Regions from separate parts of the Clostridium sp. LXY-7 genome, predicted to be linked through region 1. Evidence: a T-box and tRNA genes for the amino acid it is inferred to sense, from the RefSeq annotation. Region 1 holds a T-box; the other holds one or more tRNA genes.
What was found. A T-box is a leader RNA that pairs with one kind of tRNA and senses whether it is charged. The one in region 1 lies ahead of argS (arginine--tRNA ligase), so its partner is inferred to be a tRNA-Arg.
Positions count from the first base shown of each region.

Region 1 (8,556 bases):
AGCTACTATTACTCTTCCTTCAGCAGTGCTAAGTATTCTCATTAAGGTTTGACCTATAGATTTTTCTGAGATGGTATGACCTGAACGTTCTACATTAGTACTATCAGCCATTAAAAGAAGAACTCCACTTTTACCTAGGGCTGAAATTCTTTCTAAATCCATAACCAATCCATCAATAGGAGTATAGTCTATCTTAAAATCTCCAGTATGTACGATTACTCCAACCGGAGTATGTATAGCTAAAGAACATGAATCAGCTATGCTATGAGTGTTCCTTATAAATTCTACATTAATATTATTTAACTTTATAATAGTTCCTGCTTCAACTCCCAAAAGTTCACATTGTGAAAGTAAATTATGCTCTTTTAATTTATTTTCCACTAAACCTAAGGTTAACTTTGTACCATATACTGGTACATTTAATTGCTTTAAAATATATGGTAATGCACCAATATGGTCCTCATGTCCATGAGTTAGAAAAATTCCCTTTACCTTATTCTCATTTTCTAACAAATAGGCTATATCGGGTATTATTAAATCTACACCATACATTTCTTCATCCGGAAATGCTACTCCGCAGTCTATCACAATAATTTCATCATCATATTCAATAGCTGTAATATTTTTTCCTATTTCTCCAAGTCCACCTAGTGGAATCACTCTAATACACTTATTTTTTGTCACATATTTCCCTCCATTTCATCAAATCTTTTATTTAGCTTATTATATGTTATAACTATATTTTCAATTCTCTATATTCAGTTATCTTCATCTTTATTATTTTCTTTTAAAAATAGCTTTAGGAATGCAAATAAAAAAACAGCTTATATTAATATATAAACTGTTTTGTCAAATTACTAAAAACCTTCTACTTAAATGTAAAAAACTTTTATATTTTTATTAATTATTATAATATAGGCTGTCTGTTGGATACTCAGGATCACAAGTAATGTCTATCCCCAATTTTCTAAATGTTTCCTCATCGCCTCTACTTAGAATTGTAGTAGAATGTGCTTGGCATCCCTTGAGCATTACTAATTTTCCCATAGCTACTTGTGCCATTGGGTTTGTAGCTGCACAAATACTAAGTGCAATTAGTATTTCTTCACAATTCAAAGGTATATTTTTACTATCTAAAGTATTAGATTTCAAATTAATTATAGGTTCTAATATAACTGGTGAAATAAGATGAATATCATCATAAATATTAGCATAATGCTTCACTGCATTAAGAATTACTGCTGCTGTAGCATCCATTAAACTTGACGTCTTACCTGTTAATATAGTTCCATCTTCAAGGGCTAAAGCCACTGATGGACAAGGTTCATTTTTATTAGTAAGCTGCTTTAATTTAGCAGAATGTTCTCTAGCCGGAATTACAACAACTCTATCTGTTTCTTTTAAGTTCAATTCTTCCATAATAAGCTTTGATCTTTCAAAGGTTTCTTTATCTACATAACCTTTCTTATATTCACAGCCTGTTTTAAAATATCTTCGTATTATTTCTTGTCTAGAAGCTTCCTTAACTATTTCGTCATCAACTATTCCAAACCCTACTCTATTAACTCCCATATCTGTTGGTGATTTATAAATAGCGTCTTTTCCTGTTATTTTTTCTATTATTCTCTTAAGTAGTGGAAAGCTTTCAATATCCCTATTATAATTTATAGCTACCTTATCATAGGCATCAAAATGGAAAGAATCAATCATATTAACATCCTTTAAATCTACTGTAGCTGACTCATAAGCTATGTTTAGTGGATGTTTTAGTGGTACATTCCATACTGGGAAAGTTTCAAATTTAGAATATCCTGCTACATTTCCTCTTCTATATTCATGATAAAGCTGTGAAAGACACGTAGCTAACTTTCCACTTCCTGGGCCTGGTGCCGTTACAACAACTATAGGCTTAGTAGTTTCTATATAAGGATTTTTTCCGTATCCCTCATCACTTACGATAGTATCTACATCAGTTGGGTACCCTTTAGTAGCTTTATGTTTATATACTTTTATTCCTCTACGTTCAAGCTTATTTATAAATACTGTGGTGGCTGGTTGACCATCATATCTAGTTATTACAACACTATTCACATCTAAATCATAATTTCTAAAATCATCTATTAATCTTAGTACTTCCATATCATATGTGATGCCAAAATCTCCTCTTATCTTGTTTCTCTCAATATCTCCTGCATACACACAAATTACCACTTCTACTTTTTCTTTCAATCTATGTAGTAACTTTATCTTTGCATCCTCATCAAATCCAGGTAATACTCTCTTAGCATGCAAATCACATAAAAGTTTTCCACCAAACTCTAAATATAACTTATCATAGTTATTAACTCTTTCTAAAATATACTTTGATTGTTCTTCAATATACTTCTTATGATCAAATCCTATTTTCATTTTTTCGCCTCACTAAATTAAACAAATTTTAATCTTATTTTTCCTATTATCACATTTTTCTATTATCACATATTTCTATTTTAAAGTAAAATGTAATTCTTTCTATTATATTGGTTATGATTATTCCTAACCCTTACACATCAGTAAAGTTCACCTTTATAAAATAATTAAAAGTTTTATATTAAACAATCTCTACTTCACAAGAAAATTACCCACAACCTTCAATAGTTATGGGTAATCATTAAATTACTCTGTTTACTTATCTGTTATGTTAAGTTTATTTGACAAAGTTTTTTTATAAAAAATAGTAAAGCAGGTCACCGTTACAAGTACTGCTATAATATCTGATATTGGCTCTGCTAGTAATACTCCAAATAGCTTATTTTCAGCTTGGAATAAATTAGGCAATACAAATATTAAAGGTACTAATAGTACTATCTTTCTTAACAAGGCAAGCATCAAGGATATTTTTGCTTGACCTAGTGCAAGGAAGGTTTGTTGACATGCAATTTGAGCTCCAAAGAAAAGTATTCCTGCAAAGTATATTCTTATACTCCAGGCTGTAATTTCTACTAGTTCAGGCTTATTATTAAATATTCCTACAAAAGCCTCTGGGAATAACATAAGTGCACTACCCATTAATAAAGTATATGATATACAGCATATAAGCTGCAATTTAAAAGCACTCTTAACTCTATCTATACTCTTGGCACCATAGTTATAGCTGATAATAGGTTGTGCTCCTTGACTTAATCCCATAAGTGGAAGCAATATTATCTGCATAATACTACTCATTATAGTCATAGCACCTACCGCTAAATCTCCGCCATATTTACTTAATTGAGTATTTAAAGATATAAGTACTAGACTTTCAGTACCCTGCATTATAAAAGGCGATACACCTAATGCCATAACTGGTAAAATAATTTTTAAGTTTGGAGTTAAATATTTCTTTCTAATTTTAAGTATGCTTTTCTTTCCAAATAGGAAAAGTAATACCCATAGAGCTGAAACCATTTGAGCAGTTATGGTTGCTAAGGCTGCTCCTTTAACCCCCATATCAAAGCCAAATATAAGTATAGGGTCAAGAACAATATTTATTACTGCCCCTATCATTACAGTAAACATACCCATTTTAGCAAAACCTTGTGTATTTATGAATGGATTCATTCCTAGAGCTATTTGAACAAACACTGTTCCTATAACATAAAGTGTTAAATAATCATTTGCATATCCAATGGTAGCATTACTAGCTCCAAAAGCCCATAAAATTGGCTCTTTAAATATTAAAAATACAATAGTTAGGATTACACCTATTATTATTAACATAGAAAAGCTATTGCTTATTATTCTCTCTGCGCCATCATTATCCTTTTCTCCCATTTTCATAGCACATAATGGAGCTCCCCCCATACCTATAAGTGCACTGAAAGCTGAAATTATCATAATGATTGGAAACGCCACTCCTACGCCGGCCATAGCAACTTCTCCATTTGGCATTCTTCCAATAAATATCCTATCTACAATGTTATATAATACATTAACTAGTTGTGCTATTATTGCTGGGGTAGCTAATTTAAATAATAATTTCCCTATATTTTCTTTCCCTAAGTCCGTGGAAACATTCGACACAATATCCTCCCCCTCAAATTTCATTTCTAATTATTAAACATATATTATTGCTACAATATAACATGATACTATATTAAACGGTATTTATTAACATAAAAATTCTTACCATTATTAATAAAGTAATAACCTTCTATAAATATATAATAAACAAAGGCACTGCGCTAAACAGTACCTTCATATATTACATCCTATCTGGGCATTCCATTCCTAATAAATCTAGAGATGTTTCTAATACTTTTAGAGTTAAAGTAATTAAATTTAACCACGAAATTTTCTTTTCTGTACTCTCTTCAGCTAATATCTTGTTCTCATGGTAGAATCTATTAAACATGTTTGAAACATCATAAATATATTCACATAACTTATTAGGAGCTTTTTCTTTAAAGCTTATCTCTACTATATCATTAAACTTAGATAATGCTAGCATTAAATCTCTTTCTACTTGACTATTTGGACTTATTATACTCTTATTATATTCTCCAAGTTCCTCTTTAGCCTTCTTAAGTATTGATTTAATCCTAACCATTGTATATAGAATATATGGTCCTGTATTTCCCTCAAAGGATGAGAATTTTTCCATATCAAATATATAATCCTTAGTCACTATATTTGATAAATCACCATATTTTAAAGCTGCCAATCCAACTTTTCTTGCTATCTCTTCTCTCTCTTCATTGCTTATCGCTTCATTATCTTTTAGTTTATCTCTTACATTATCTTTAATAATAGCTATTAAATCTTGGAGTCTCATTACTCCGCCATCTCTTGTTTTAAATGGTTTTCCATCCTTACCATTCATAGTTCCAAAGCCTATAAATTGAAGATTTACATCTTCTCCTGTAATTTTAGTCTTCTTCGCACATCTAAATACTTGATCAAAGTGAAGTCCTTGTCTTTTATCAACTACATATACTATTTCTTGTGGTTTATAGTCTTCAATTCTTTGCCATATAGTTGCTAAATCTGTTGTACCATAAAGAGCTGCTCCATCTGATTTCAATATTATAATTGGAGGAATCTGCGCCTTATCTGTTTCTTTTTCTACATCTACTACTAATGCACCTTCACTTCTATAAGTGTAGTTCCCCTTATTTAAATAATCTACCAGTGGCTCAATATACTCTTGACAGTCACTTTCACCTTTCCACAAATCAAATTCTACGTTTAAATTTCCATAGTTTTTCTTCAAGTCAGCTACAGATACATTAACTATATGCTTCCAAAGAGCTCTATATCCTCTTTTTCCATTCTGAAGTTCTACTGTAACCTTCTTAGCTTCCTCCATTGCAGCTTCATCTCTCTTTGCAAGAGCACTTGCTGCTGGATATATCTCTTCTAATTCATCAATGGTGAATGGAGCTTCCTCTGGATATGCTCCAGTAAAACTATCATCAAAGTAAGGAAGTTCTGGTTGTCTTCTATTTACTTCTGAAATAACCATACCTATTTGCAATCCCCAGTCACCTAGATGAACATCACCAATTACCTTATGACCTAAGAATCTAGAAATTCTCTTTATACTCTCTCCTATGATTGCTGCACGTAAATGACCTACATGAAGTGGTTTAGCTATATTAGCTCCACCATAGTCCACCACTATAGTCATTGGGTTTTCAGCCTCTGAACAACCTAACTTCACATCTTCATACATATTACTTATATATTTAGCAATAAAGCTATCTTTAACTGTCATATTTATAAATCCTGGTGGTGCTACTTCTACTTTTTCAAATATTTCTTCTAATTTTAACTCTTCTAATACATGATTTGCTATGGCTATTGGTGCCTTTTTATATTTTTTAGCTGCTGGTAATGCTCCATTACATTGAAATTGACATAAATCTGGACGATTTGATACGCTAACATTACCATATTCTCTATCATATCCACACTTTTCAAATTTATCTTGAATTGTGCTACTTAACAAGTTTATCAATTTTTCCATATACATAACCTCCTACAAATTTAATATATCACCTTCGGTATCTGAGATAAAATGACTATTTGCTCTTTAAAATCTCTGAAATAATAAAAATCCGTCTCTTAAATAATAAGAGACGGATATAATTCCGCGGTACCACTCAAATTGACTTATTAAAAGTCCACTCAAAACTTTAACGTAGTTAACGTCTAGCCCTTACTCAATAGCTCGGGTAGATTCTCAAAGTTCCTCTTCTCCAATGCTTTTCTTGCAAGACTTCCACTCTACTCTTGCTCGCTGTAAGAAAACTCAAAGGATACTCTTCTTTTCATAGAATTTTCATTTTATCAATTATTAACATTATATGTAACCATCTCAGATTTGTCAATATCTATTACCCTCTAGTCTTTTTATTCTTATCCTTATCTCCGTTAAATATTCTTTTTCCTTTAACAATTAATTCGTCAAATAATGTACATTCATAGGACAGATCTACTACTTTATAGCCCTCTCTCCAATAGATTCCATTTTAAGTCTTGGAAAGCCAGTAGCTATAGCTATCAGTCCAAATATGCCCATAAGCATTGGATAATGCACATATTTCAATATTTCTATTGGCGATATAGCAGCTAATCCAGCTGCTGATAATAATTGTGCTCCGTAGGGAATAAGCCCTTGTACACAAGAGGCAAATATATCTAATATACTTGCTATTCTTCTAGAATCAATTTCATATTTATCACCTATATTTTTTGCAAGAGGGCCAGCCATCACTATAGCTATAGTATTATTTGCAGTGCACAGATCAATAATACTCACTAAACCTGCAATGCCAAGTTCTGCCCCTTTCTTAGTCTTAATCTTAGAAGTAATAAAGTTAAGAAGAAAATCTATTCCTCCATTAAATTTAATAAGTTCTAGGGTACCACCTACCACTATGGATAACATAGCTAAATCCTCCATACCCATCATGCCTTGAGCTGCTGCATTCGCTGCACCAAAGAAGTCAAAAGCTCCTGTAAATATACCAATGGTTGAGGTAAATATAATCCCTCCACCAAGAAGTAAAAATACATTTATACCCATCAAAGCACCTATTAATATAAATATATAAGGCAATATTTTAATTATTTCATAGGCATATACTCCTGATATATCCACCTTATATTTGGCAGTGATTATTGTTAGTATTATTATAGCAATTATAGCTGCTGGAAGAACTATCAAGAAGTTGACCTTAAATTTGTCTCTTAATTCACATCCCTGAGTTCTCACTGCTGCAATGGTAGTATCAGAAATCATGGATAAATTATCTCCAAACATTCCACCACCTACTATAGCTCCTATAACTAATGCCACAGGTATTCCTGTCTTTTGTGCAATTCCAACTCCTATAGGCGCTAATGCAGTAATTGTACCTACAGAAGTCCCCATTGATATAGATATAAAACACGCTATAATGAATAGTCCTCCAATTAAAAGATTAGGTGGCAATAATGATAAACTTAAATTTACTGTAGATTCTACTGCTCCCATTTCCTTGGCTACATTTCCAAAAGCTCCTGCCAATATAAAAATCATACACATTAATATAATGTTAGAATTACCTGCACCTTTACAAAATATCTCTATCTTATTTGAAAAGCTCTCTTTTCTATTTAAAATAAATCCACAGCCTGCCGCTATTATAAATGCTACAAGTACAGGCATTTTATAAAAATCTCTAGTTACTAGGCCTGTACCAAGAAATAGTAACAAAAATATACCCAGTGGAAGTAGGGCTAGGGCATTTCCCTTTTTAATTTGGTCTTTCATAATGGTTCTCTAACTCCTTTGCTTTCTATATAATATCATTTCTATGTCTTACAATATTATTTTTATCTTATGTTTTCTATATTTACTTCTCAAGTATACTCAAAAATATATCTGTTAGACATGGGTCAAATTGTGTCCCTTTGCATCTCCTAATCTCCCTAATTGAATCCTCTTTGGTTCTTGCTTTACTATATACTCTATCATGAGTCATAGCATCGTAAGAATCTACTAAATTCACTATTCTTGCAGCTAATGGTATCTCTTCACCCTTAAGTCCTAATGGGTATCCCTTTCCATCCCATCTTTCATGATGACTTAATACACCTTTAGATATATGAGCTAGCTCTGGAGATGTTTTTAGTATTCTATAACCTTTTTCTGTATGTGTTTTCATAGTGGTAAATTCTTTATCCGTTAATTTTCCCGGTTTTAATAATATTTCTTCACTAATTCCTATCTTTCCTATATCATGTAGCTTAGTTACTAGCTCTAGTTCATATAATTCATCCATAGAAAGCTTTAGTGTTCTTCCTATTTGTAAAGCATAATTAATTAATCTCTCAGTATGCTTTTCTGTTTCCATATTTTTTTCTTCTAAAGACTTTTGTAGTGAAAAAACTATAGAACTTCTAACACTTCTTTCTTCCAAAAGCTTTTGTCTATATAGGTGCTCTTCTGCTTCTCTTAAACTTATATCTATATTGTCTTCTATCCGTCCCTTAACTGAACTTCCTAGTGAAATACTAAGTTCAATTAAATTAAAACTATGAGCTTTACAC
Region 1 is NZ_JBLLJL010000004.1:396,915-405,470, reverse strand. Features, by position in the region: gene ACI48Q_RS15120 (ribonuclease J) at 1-684, opposite strand, end outside; gene ACI48Q_RS15115 (DUF1846 domain-containing protein) at 901-2,409, opposite strand; gene ACI48Q_RS15110 (MATE family efflux transporter) at 2,665-4,041, opposite strand; gene argS (arginine--tRNA ligase) at 4,223-5,986, opposite strand; T-box leader at 6,092-6,303, opposite strand; gene ACI48Q_RS15100 (Na+/H+ antiporter NhaC family protein) at 6,458-7,777, opposite strand; gene ACI48Q_RS15095 (HD-GYP domain-containing protein) at 7,860-8,556, opposite strand, start outside.

Region 2 (8,556 bases), on a different contig from region 1:
GATACTTTATATGTTATGATTTATTAGTAATTTAATATATGCGGTGGTAGCTCAGTTGGATAGAGTAGCTGGCTACGAACCAGTTGGTCGGGAGTTCGAATCTTCTCCGCCGCACCAAAAATCCTAAAAATTGTATAATTTTTAGGATTTTTTATTATATTTATTTTTAAGAATAAATATGGCTCATAATTAAAGCATTTATTTCAAAAGATAATATATATTTATATTGTTTAATATAGCTTTCAGTGTTGGAATATTATAATAAGTATCAATATAATTAAGTGACTTTATCACAGTCTTTATTTTAAATATCATATAATATATAAGTAAAGTAAAGAATATAGTTAAAACTTTTAAGGAGGAGAATGTAATGAAAAATATTAAGGTATATTCAACTAATTCATGTCCATGGTGTGTAAGAGCTAAGGAATATTTGAGGGATAATAATATAGAGTTTGAAGAAAAAAATGTACAATTAGATAGAAGTGCTGCTATGGAGATGTTTAAAAAAACAGGACAGGGTGGAGTTCCTGTTATCGATATAGATGGACATATAGTAATAGGATTTGATAAGGAAATGATTGATGGGTTACTAGGAATATAGATTTTAGAAATAGAATTGATATTAATTTATCAGTTCTATTTTTATTTAAACTTTACTGAAAAATAAAAATAGAATAAAATATACTATTTGTATTTAGTGGATAATAAATATTTAATTTATATAAATTTATAGCTATTTGTTACGAAGATATCATTAAATAAGTAGATAAAATTTAGTAGGATATAGAAGGAGTTCCTGTTTCTTTTGAAGAAATAAATAAATTAATCATATTTGGATATTTCTATTACTCGATTACTATAAATAATGAAGAAATAATTGCAATATGAAAATATATAAAGGTTATAAATACAAATCAGGGGTGAATAGAACATTTCGGTCAGTATAGTTTATAAAAACTCATTATATTTACGACAATTATAGAATTAATTATATTTTAAGGAATATCATATACTTTATTCTATTATTGGATTAAAATAGTATTATTATGGGGCATATTTTATTAAGGGGGTATGTGAGAAATTGAAGAGAGATAAAAATAAAAAGATAATTAAAATATCTCACATTAAGGAAAAAATGTTGAAAAACAATGGAAAGATAAGTGAGAAGTTAAAAAAGTTAAGAAGAAAATCAGATAATAAAAAGGAGAGAAGTAAGAAAATAAAGTTTAGCTTTAGTAATTTTAAAGATGTATTAAAGAAAGACAACTCAAAATTAAATATAGAGGGGATGTCTATAAAGTACAAGCTATTATTAAGCATATTGGTATTGACAACAATAAGCATGAGTATAACAACTATTTTGTCATATAGTAATGCTGAAAAGATAATATCTAATCAAAGCAAGGGAGAGATGAAATCTGTAACAACTAGATCATTAGAGACAATCTCAACTATGATAGAAAAAACTACTAATGAAGCATATGCGCTTTCAAATTCAAAGCAAGTATTTGACATCTTAAAAAATAGCAAAAATGAAGATCCTCAAATAATACTTAATAATAAAAGCAATATAGATTTAAATAATGAATTCTTCAGTGAATATGTAAATAGTAATGCTCATGTTGATAGAATATCTCTTGTGGATAGAGAGGGAAACATATTGTCAGATAGTGAACCTTCATTTATTGGTAGTAGTGAATCGGAGAAATCTTATCATTCAGTAAGTTCATCAGGAACTCCAGATATGAGCAATACTATGTGGTCACTAGACCAAGGAAAGAGTGTAGTAGTATTTACATATCCTGTTTTAGATTCATCTAATTATGGAGCTTGTATTGGATATGTGACATTACATGTATACACAGAAAGTTTTTCAAAATATTTAGAAAATATAAAAATAGGAGATATAGAAAGTAGTTATGCGTATTTAATAGATAGGCAAGGTGTACTTATCTATCATCCCGAAAAGAAAAATATAGGAAATGTTATCGAAGTTGAATCTATAAAAGATATTTCAGAAAAAGTTTCAAAAGGAAGTAAGGTTGATATTGATGTAATTGATCACAAATATAATAATAAAGATTTCATATCATCTTATGGAGTACTTCCTAAAACAAATTGGTTGTTAGTCATAGATGCAGATGCAGATGAGATGAGGACACCTGTAGATGCTATGGCAATGAGAATTGCTATAATAGCAATAGGAATGATAGTTTTACAAGGAATAATAATTTTAATAATATCTAATGCATTTGTTAGACCTATATCTGTAGTAGCAAAACTAGTTGATAAAACATCTAATTTAGATTTAACAGATGATTTTAAGTCCTCTATTAAATCTAAAGATGAGATAGGTTTAATATATAATGATATACGTTCAATGAGAATGAAGTTAAGAGATGTTGTAAGTAAGGTAGTTAGCACTACTAGCAAGGTTAAGGATAATGCATATGTAGTAAATAATGCTACTGAACTATTAAAGGTTAAAGCTGATGAGGCTTTAATAGAAACTGAGAGCATAAGTGCAGGGATTGAAGAAACAGCGGCTACGTCTGAAGAAATTGCTGCATCTTCAAATAATATGATAACTAGTGTTAGTAAAATAGCTGATGAGGCATCTAATGGATATAAAATTACGGAGGGAATATTAACAAGGGCTCAAAGTATAAAGGAGTATTCCTTACAATCAAAAGAACAAGCTGAAGATATATATGGAACTGTTAAAATTGAACTAGAATCAGCAATTAATAGTTCTAAAGAAGTTAAGGAAATTCATAAGTTAGCCGATTCAATATTAAAGATAACTAATCAAACCAACCTATTAGCGCTAAATGCTGCAATAGAAGCTGCCAGGGCTGGAGAAGCTGGAAGAGGTTTTGCTGTAGTTGCTGATGAAGTAAGAAAGTTAGCAGAAGAATCGGGAAAAACAGCTGGTGGGATTCAAAATATTGTTAAGGTAGTTGACACTTCTGTAAATAATTTGGCATTAAATGCACAAAAAATGATAGATTTTATGGAAAAGCAAGTAATAAAAGATTATGATGGAACTATAGCTAATGGAAAACAATATGAAGCTGATGCCTATAAATTTAATGAGTTTATGAATGAATTTAATGAGGAAGCTAAGATATTAAGGGATAATATAGATAGCATAGTTTCAGCGTTAGATGGCGTAGCGATAACTATGTCTGAGAGTGCATCAGGAGTATCTATTATCACATCAAGTTCTATGAATATGGCTACTAATATTAGTGAAATAAAGAATTCAGTAGAGGAGAGCAATGGAACAGCTCAGGAGCTTGATAATATTATAAATAAATTTAAATTGTGATAGGAATAAAATAAGGAGTGAGAATTTAGATTCTCACTCCTATTTTTTCGCCTAAACGTACAGAGGACTCTATTCCATTGTTACTATTAATAATTATATCATCATCTATTTTTATAATATCCTTTTTAAAAAATAGCATTACTGTAGAGCCACCAAACTTAAAGAAGCCCTTTTCATCACCTCTATTTATAGGATGATTCTCTTCATAAGTTTGAATTATAGAACCTACAAAAGTAGCTCCAATTTCCACATATAATACAGCATCAAAATTATCACTTTTAAAAACACTATATTCACGTTTATTTTCACAAAATATCTTACCTATCTGTGATAGGGCAATTGGATTTACTGAAAAATAACTTCCTTTAATATAATGAGTTTTATAACAAAATCCAGAGTCTATAAAATGAAATCTATGGTAGTCGGTAGGACAGAGTCTGAAAATTAAGCAACATCCATTTTTATAATCATTTGATAACTCTTTATTATTGATTAGATCTTCTAATTTATATTCAAAGCCTTTAACTTTAAAGGTTGAATTTTCATCTATATTTTCTATAGCTAATAACTTACTATCGCAGGGAGATATTAAATTAGTTTTCTCATAACATATATTTCGGCCATTATGCTTTAGTTTTCTATAGAAAAAATCATTAAAAGAAGAGTATTCAGTTAATTCTTTCTCAAACTGATTTATATCTATGTTGAAATTTTTCACAAATTTTTTAATAAATAATCTACTGATAGAAGTATCACAAAGTTTTCCATATAAAGTAGAAAGTATTTTCCTTTTAATTATAAGATTTAATAATCCTTTTCCTAAAGATGTATTATAGATAGCTCCAATAACTTTACCACCAGCTATATTTTCTACTTCATGAGTTCCATTCTGTCGATTGAAATACTTTATCATTTTTTCCTCCTAAAAGTTAATATAATAATATATTATTATTATAACACATTATATATTAAAAAAGTTCACCACAGATGTGGTGAACTTCTATATATATCTATATTACATCGCTATTATTAAGTTTTCTCATATCATCATTAGATGGTTTTTCACTTCTATTTTTGAAGAAATCCTCAGCTATTTGAGGGAAAGCTAAATAAGAAAGAATATCTTCATCTCTTGTGATAGTATCCTTTAGAATTTCTTTGGTTTTTTTGAATGCAGGCTCTAAGCTATCTGCAAATCTTCCAGTAATAGGAGTATCGTTACCAAGAGCTTTCTTTAGAACTTCTTCATTAATCTTACCAGGAGCTTTACCGTATTCTCCCTTACAATAAGCTTTAACTTCTTTTAATACCATCTTGTATCTTTCACCAGTTAAAACATTTACTGTAGCTTGAGTTCCTACCATTTGACTCATAGGAGTTACAAGTGGTGGATATCCTAAATCTTCCCTTACTTTTGGAACTTCAGCTAAAACAGCATCAAGTTTGTCTATAGAGTTTTGACTTTTTAACTGAGAAATCATATTTGATAACATTCCACCAGGAATTTGATTTGTTAAACCTTCTGGTTGAGGAGTTAATACCTTTGGATCTAATAATCCTGATTTTAAAACTTCATTTCTAACAGGTTTAAAGAAATCATTTATATGTGTTAATTTATCTATATCAAGATTAGTATCAAATCCAGCTGAAGTTAATGCTTGATGCATAGTTTCAGTTGGAGGTTGAGCTGTACCGCTTGAGAATGATGAAATAGCACAATCAATTCCATCTACCCCAGCTTCAGCAGCCTTATAATAAGTCATTTCAGCAAGACCATTTGTGCTATGAGAGTGAAGGATAACTGGTATTTTTACAGTCTCTTTTATACCTTTAACTAAATCATAAGCTATATTAGGCATTAAAAGTCCAGCCATATCTTTTATACATATTGAATGAGCTCCCATATCTTCCAATTGTTTAGCTAAATTAGTATAATTATTTACATCATGAATAGGACTAACAGTATAAACTATACAGCCTTGAGCATGGGCACCTTGCTTTATAGTTTCATCCATAGCTACCTTAATGTTATCGAAGTCATTTAAAGCATCAAATATTCTAATTATATCCATACCATAGTAAACAGACATTTTTATAAATTCTCTAACTACATCATCAGGATAATGCTTATATCCTAGAATATTCTGACCTCTTAGTAGCATTTGAAGAGGGGTTTTCTTAACTATGCTTTTAATATTCTTCAATCTTTCCCATGGATCTTCATTTAAATATCTTAGACAAGAGTCAAAAGTTGCTCCACCCCAACATTCTAACGAATAATATCCTGCATTATCTAACTCTTTAAGAATAGGTGCAAATTCCTCATAAGGCATTCTTGTAGCAATTAATGACTGGTTTGCATCCCTAAGTACTGTCTCGGTTATATGGATTTTTTTCATTAAAATCACCTCTGAAATTTTTGTTGCAAAATAATAATATATTAACATTTTAACATAAAAATAAATGTAATTGTGCAATAAATCATTTATTTTTCAGAAAGTTTAAGAAAAGAACATCGAAAATACACATTAATACTGTTAACATACCCCAAATAATAAAAATTAAATATGTAAATAAAATAATTCAAACTATATTCTCAGAAATTTAAATTATGTAGATATTGACGATTGACTAATAAATAATTATAATATTGATTATAGACTTGCGCCCGTAGCTCAGCAGGATAGAGCATCCCCCTCCTAAGGGGAAGGCCGGAGGTTCGACTCCTCTCGTGCGCACCAAACTTAGTAAGGCCTAGCTTTGCTAAGTTTTTTTTAATCATTTTCAGAACTTTAATAGAGGTATAAAATATGAATGAGTATTTTATGAGTATGGCGATACAAGAAGCAAAAATTGCAGGAAATAAAGGCGAGGTCCCTGTTGGAGCTATAATAGTAAGAAATAATAAAATTATATCAAGGGGACATAATATAAAGGAAGATACTAATGATCCTACCGATCATGCTGAAATTATAGCTATAAGAAGTGCTAGTAAAAAACTTAAATCATGGAGATTGAATGATTGTGATATGTATGTGACTTTAGAACCGTGTCCAATGTGCGCAGGAGCCATAGTACAGAGTAGAATTAAAACATTATACATTGGAACCTTTGATCCAAAAGCAGGTGCATGTGGTTCAGTTTTAAATGTGGTTCAAAATTATAATTTTAATCATTGGGTAAATGTAAAATGGTTATATGATGAACAGTGTAGTGGTATTATAAAGGAGTTTTTTAAAAGTAGAAGAAGAGGAGGAAATTCAAGTGGAGAATAATGTAAACGAAGAGATAATGGATAAACTTACAAAGGTTTGTATATGTAAAGCAATATCTAGAGCTACAATAAAGAAAGCTATAAAAGATGGAGCTAAAACTGTAGAAGAGGTAAATAAAGTTACTGGCAGTGGTAGTGGTGGATGTAAAGGAAACAGATGTAGATGCAAAATTGAAGATTTAATAAAGAATAATTAATAAATATATAGGACTTAATTAGATGTAAGGAGGGGGATTTATGGATCCAATAGCTATAACTATATTTGGTATAGATGTTATGTGGTATGGCGTAATAATTTCATCAGGAGTAATAGTGGCATTGTTATTAAGTCAATATACTTCTAAATTAAAGGGAATAAGTTATGATGAAGTTTTAAATATATTCTTAATTGCATTTCCACTAGCAATAATAGGTGCTAGACTGTACTATGTAATCTTTGAATTTAATAATTATTATAAAGATAATTTGAATGATATATTTAATATAAGACAAGGTGGATTAGCTATTCATGGTGGATTAATCGCAGCAGTATTAGTAGTATATATATATGCTAAGAAAAAGAAGTTTAAATTAGGGGATTTGATGGATTTAGCTGTACCATGTATTATTTTAGCTCAGGCTATAGGAAGATGGGGAAACTTTTTTAATAAAGAAGCTCATGGAGGACCTGTTAGTGCTGAATTTATTAGCAAGTTTCCACAATTTATACAAGATGGGATGCTTATTAATGGAACATACTATCATCCAACATTTTTATATGAAAGCATTTGGAACTTGATTGTATTTGTAATATTATTCTATATGCTGCATAAAGTAAAAGAGAGTGGCGTAGTATTTTTAACTTATATAGGACTATATTCTTTAGGTAGATTTTTTATAGAAGGACTTAGAACAGATAGTCTTATGATGTTTGGACTTAGAACAGCGCAAATAATAAGTTTTATTGGAATAGTAATCTGGATTGTAGGAATAGCAATTATTTATAGTAAGAAGAAAAATTGTAAATGATTTTAATAGTAAGATGTTTAGAAAAATTTAATGGTAAATTATGAAAAAATAATTTTCTTAGTCAAAGGGAAGTGTCCATAGAGGAGAAGGCTTTGTTTTAGAAATATATCAATGTCTATGTCTATGTAACATTTCCTTTAATAAAAACATTGAGTGTTCCTTTGTTAAAAGTTTCCTCTTGAAAGATATATAAAACAATAGTATAATAAGTAATACATGAAAATTTAATATGGAGAGATGTCCGAGTGGCTTAAGGAGCACGCCTGGAACGCGTGTGTAGGGGAAACTCTACCGAGGGTTCAAATCCCTCTTTCTCCGCCATGGTCGTACTAGATGGGGAGTTAGCGGTGCCCTGTAACCTGCAACCCGCTACAGCAGGATTGAATTCCTTGCCTAGGTATTGATTTGTATGGTCTGACCTATATAAGTGGCGTTGAGAACTGGGTCCCACGCAATGGAAACTCATGAACCTCGTCAGGTCCGGAAGGAAGCAGCGATAAGTGAAATTTTCCATGTGCCGTGGAAAAACCTGGTTTGAGTTAACTGTATAGGTAACGCATATAAATCAACTATCGAAGCAAGGTGTACGGCTTGCAATTTTCAGAAAAGATGTTTAAATACATCTTTTTTTTTATAAAATTATAGATATAAGTATATAAAACTATATGAAAAGCAAGAATTTCATATATAATATATTGTAGGAATTATATTATAAAAGGAGGTGAGAGGAGTGGCATATAAAGCATTATATAGAGAATGGAGACCTAGAAACTTTAAGGATGTAGTTGGTCAAAAACATGTAACTACTACATTACGTAATGCCATAAGTAGTAATAGAATAGCTCACGCATATTTATTATGCGGTACTAGAGGAACTGGAAAAACCTCAACAGCCAAAATTTTAGCAAAAGCAATAAATTGTTTAAATCCCCAAGATGGA
Region 2 is NZ_JBLLJL010000011.1:8,377-16,932, forward strand. Features, by position in the region: tRNA gene ACI48Q_RS20460 (tRNA-Arg) at 41-117, shown strand; gene ACI48Q_RS20465 (glutaredoxin family protein) at 371-604, shown strand; gene ACI48Q_RS20470 (methyl-accepting chemotaxis protein) at 1,085-3,334, shown strand; gene ACI48Q_RS20475 (phosphatidylserine decarboxylase) at 3,360-4,247, opposite strand; gene ACI48Q_RS20480 (pyruvate carboxylase subunit B) at 4,345-5,733, opposite strand; tRNA gene ACI48Q_RS20485 (tRNA-Arg) at 5,999-6,075, shown strand; gene tadA (tRNA adenosine(34) deaminase TadA) at 6,145-6,609, shown strand; gene ACI48Q_RS20495 ((2Fe-2S)-binding protein) at 6,599-6,805, shown strand; gene lgt (prolipoprotein diacylglyceryl transferase) at 6,846-7,616, shown strand; tRNA gene ACI48Q_RS20505 (tRNA-Ser) at 7,848-7,937, shown strand; RNA gene ffs (signal recognition particle sRNA large type) at 7,941-8,206, shown strand; gene dnaX (DNA polymerase III subunit gamma/tau) at 8,347-8,556, shown strand, end outside.
Region 2: it encodes a tRNA-Arg, which carries the amino acid that the T-box ahead of argS (arginine--tRNA ligase) is inferred to sense. The anticodon was not compared.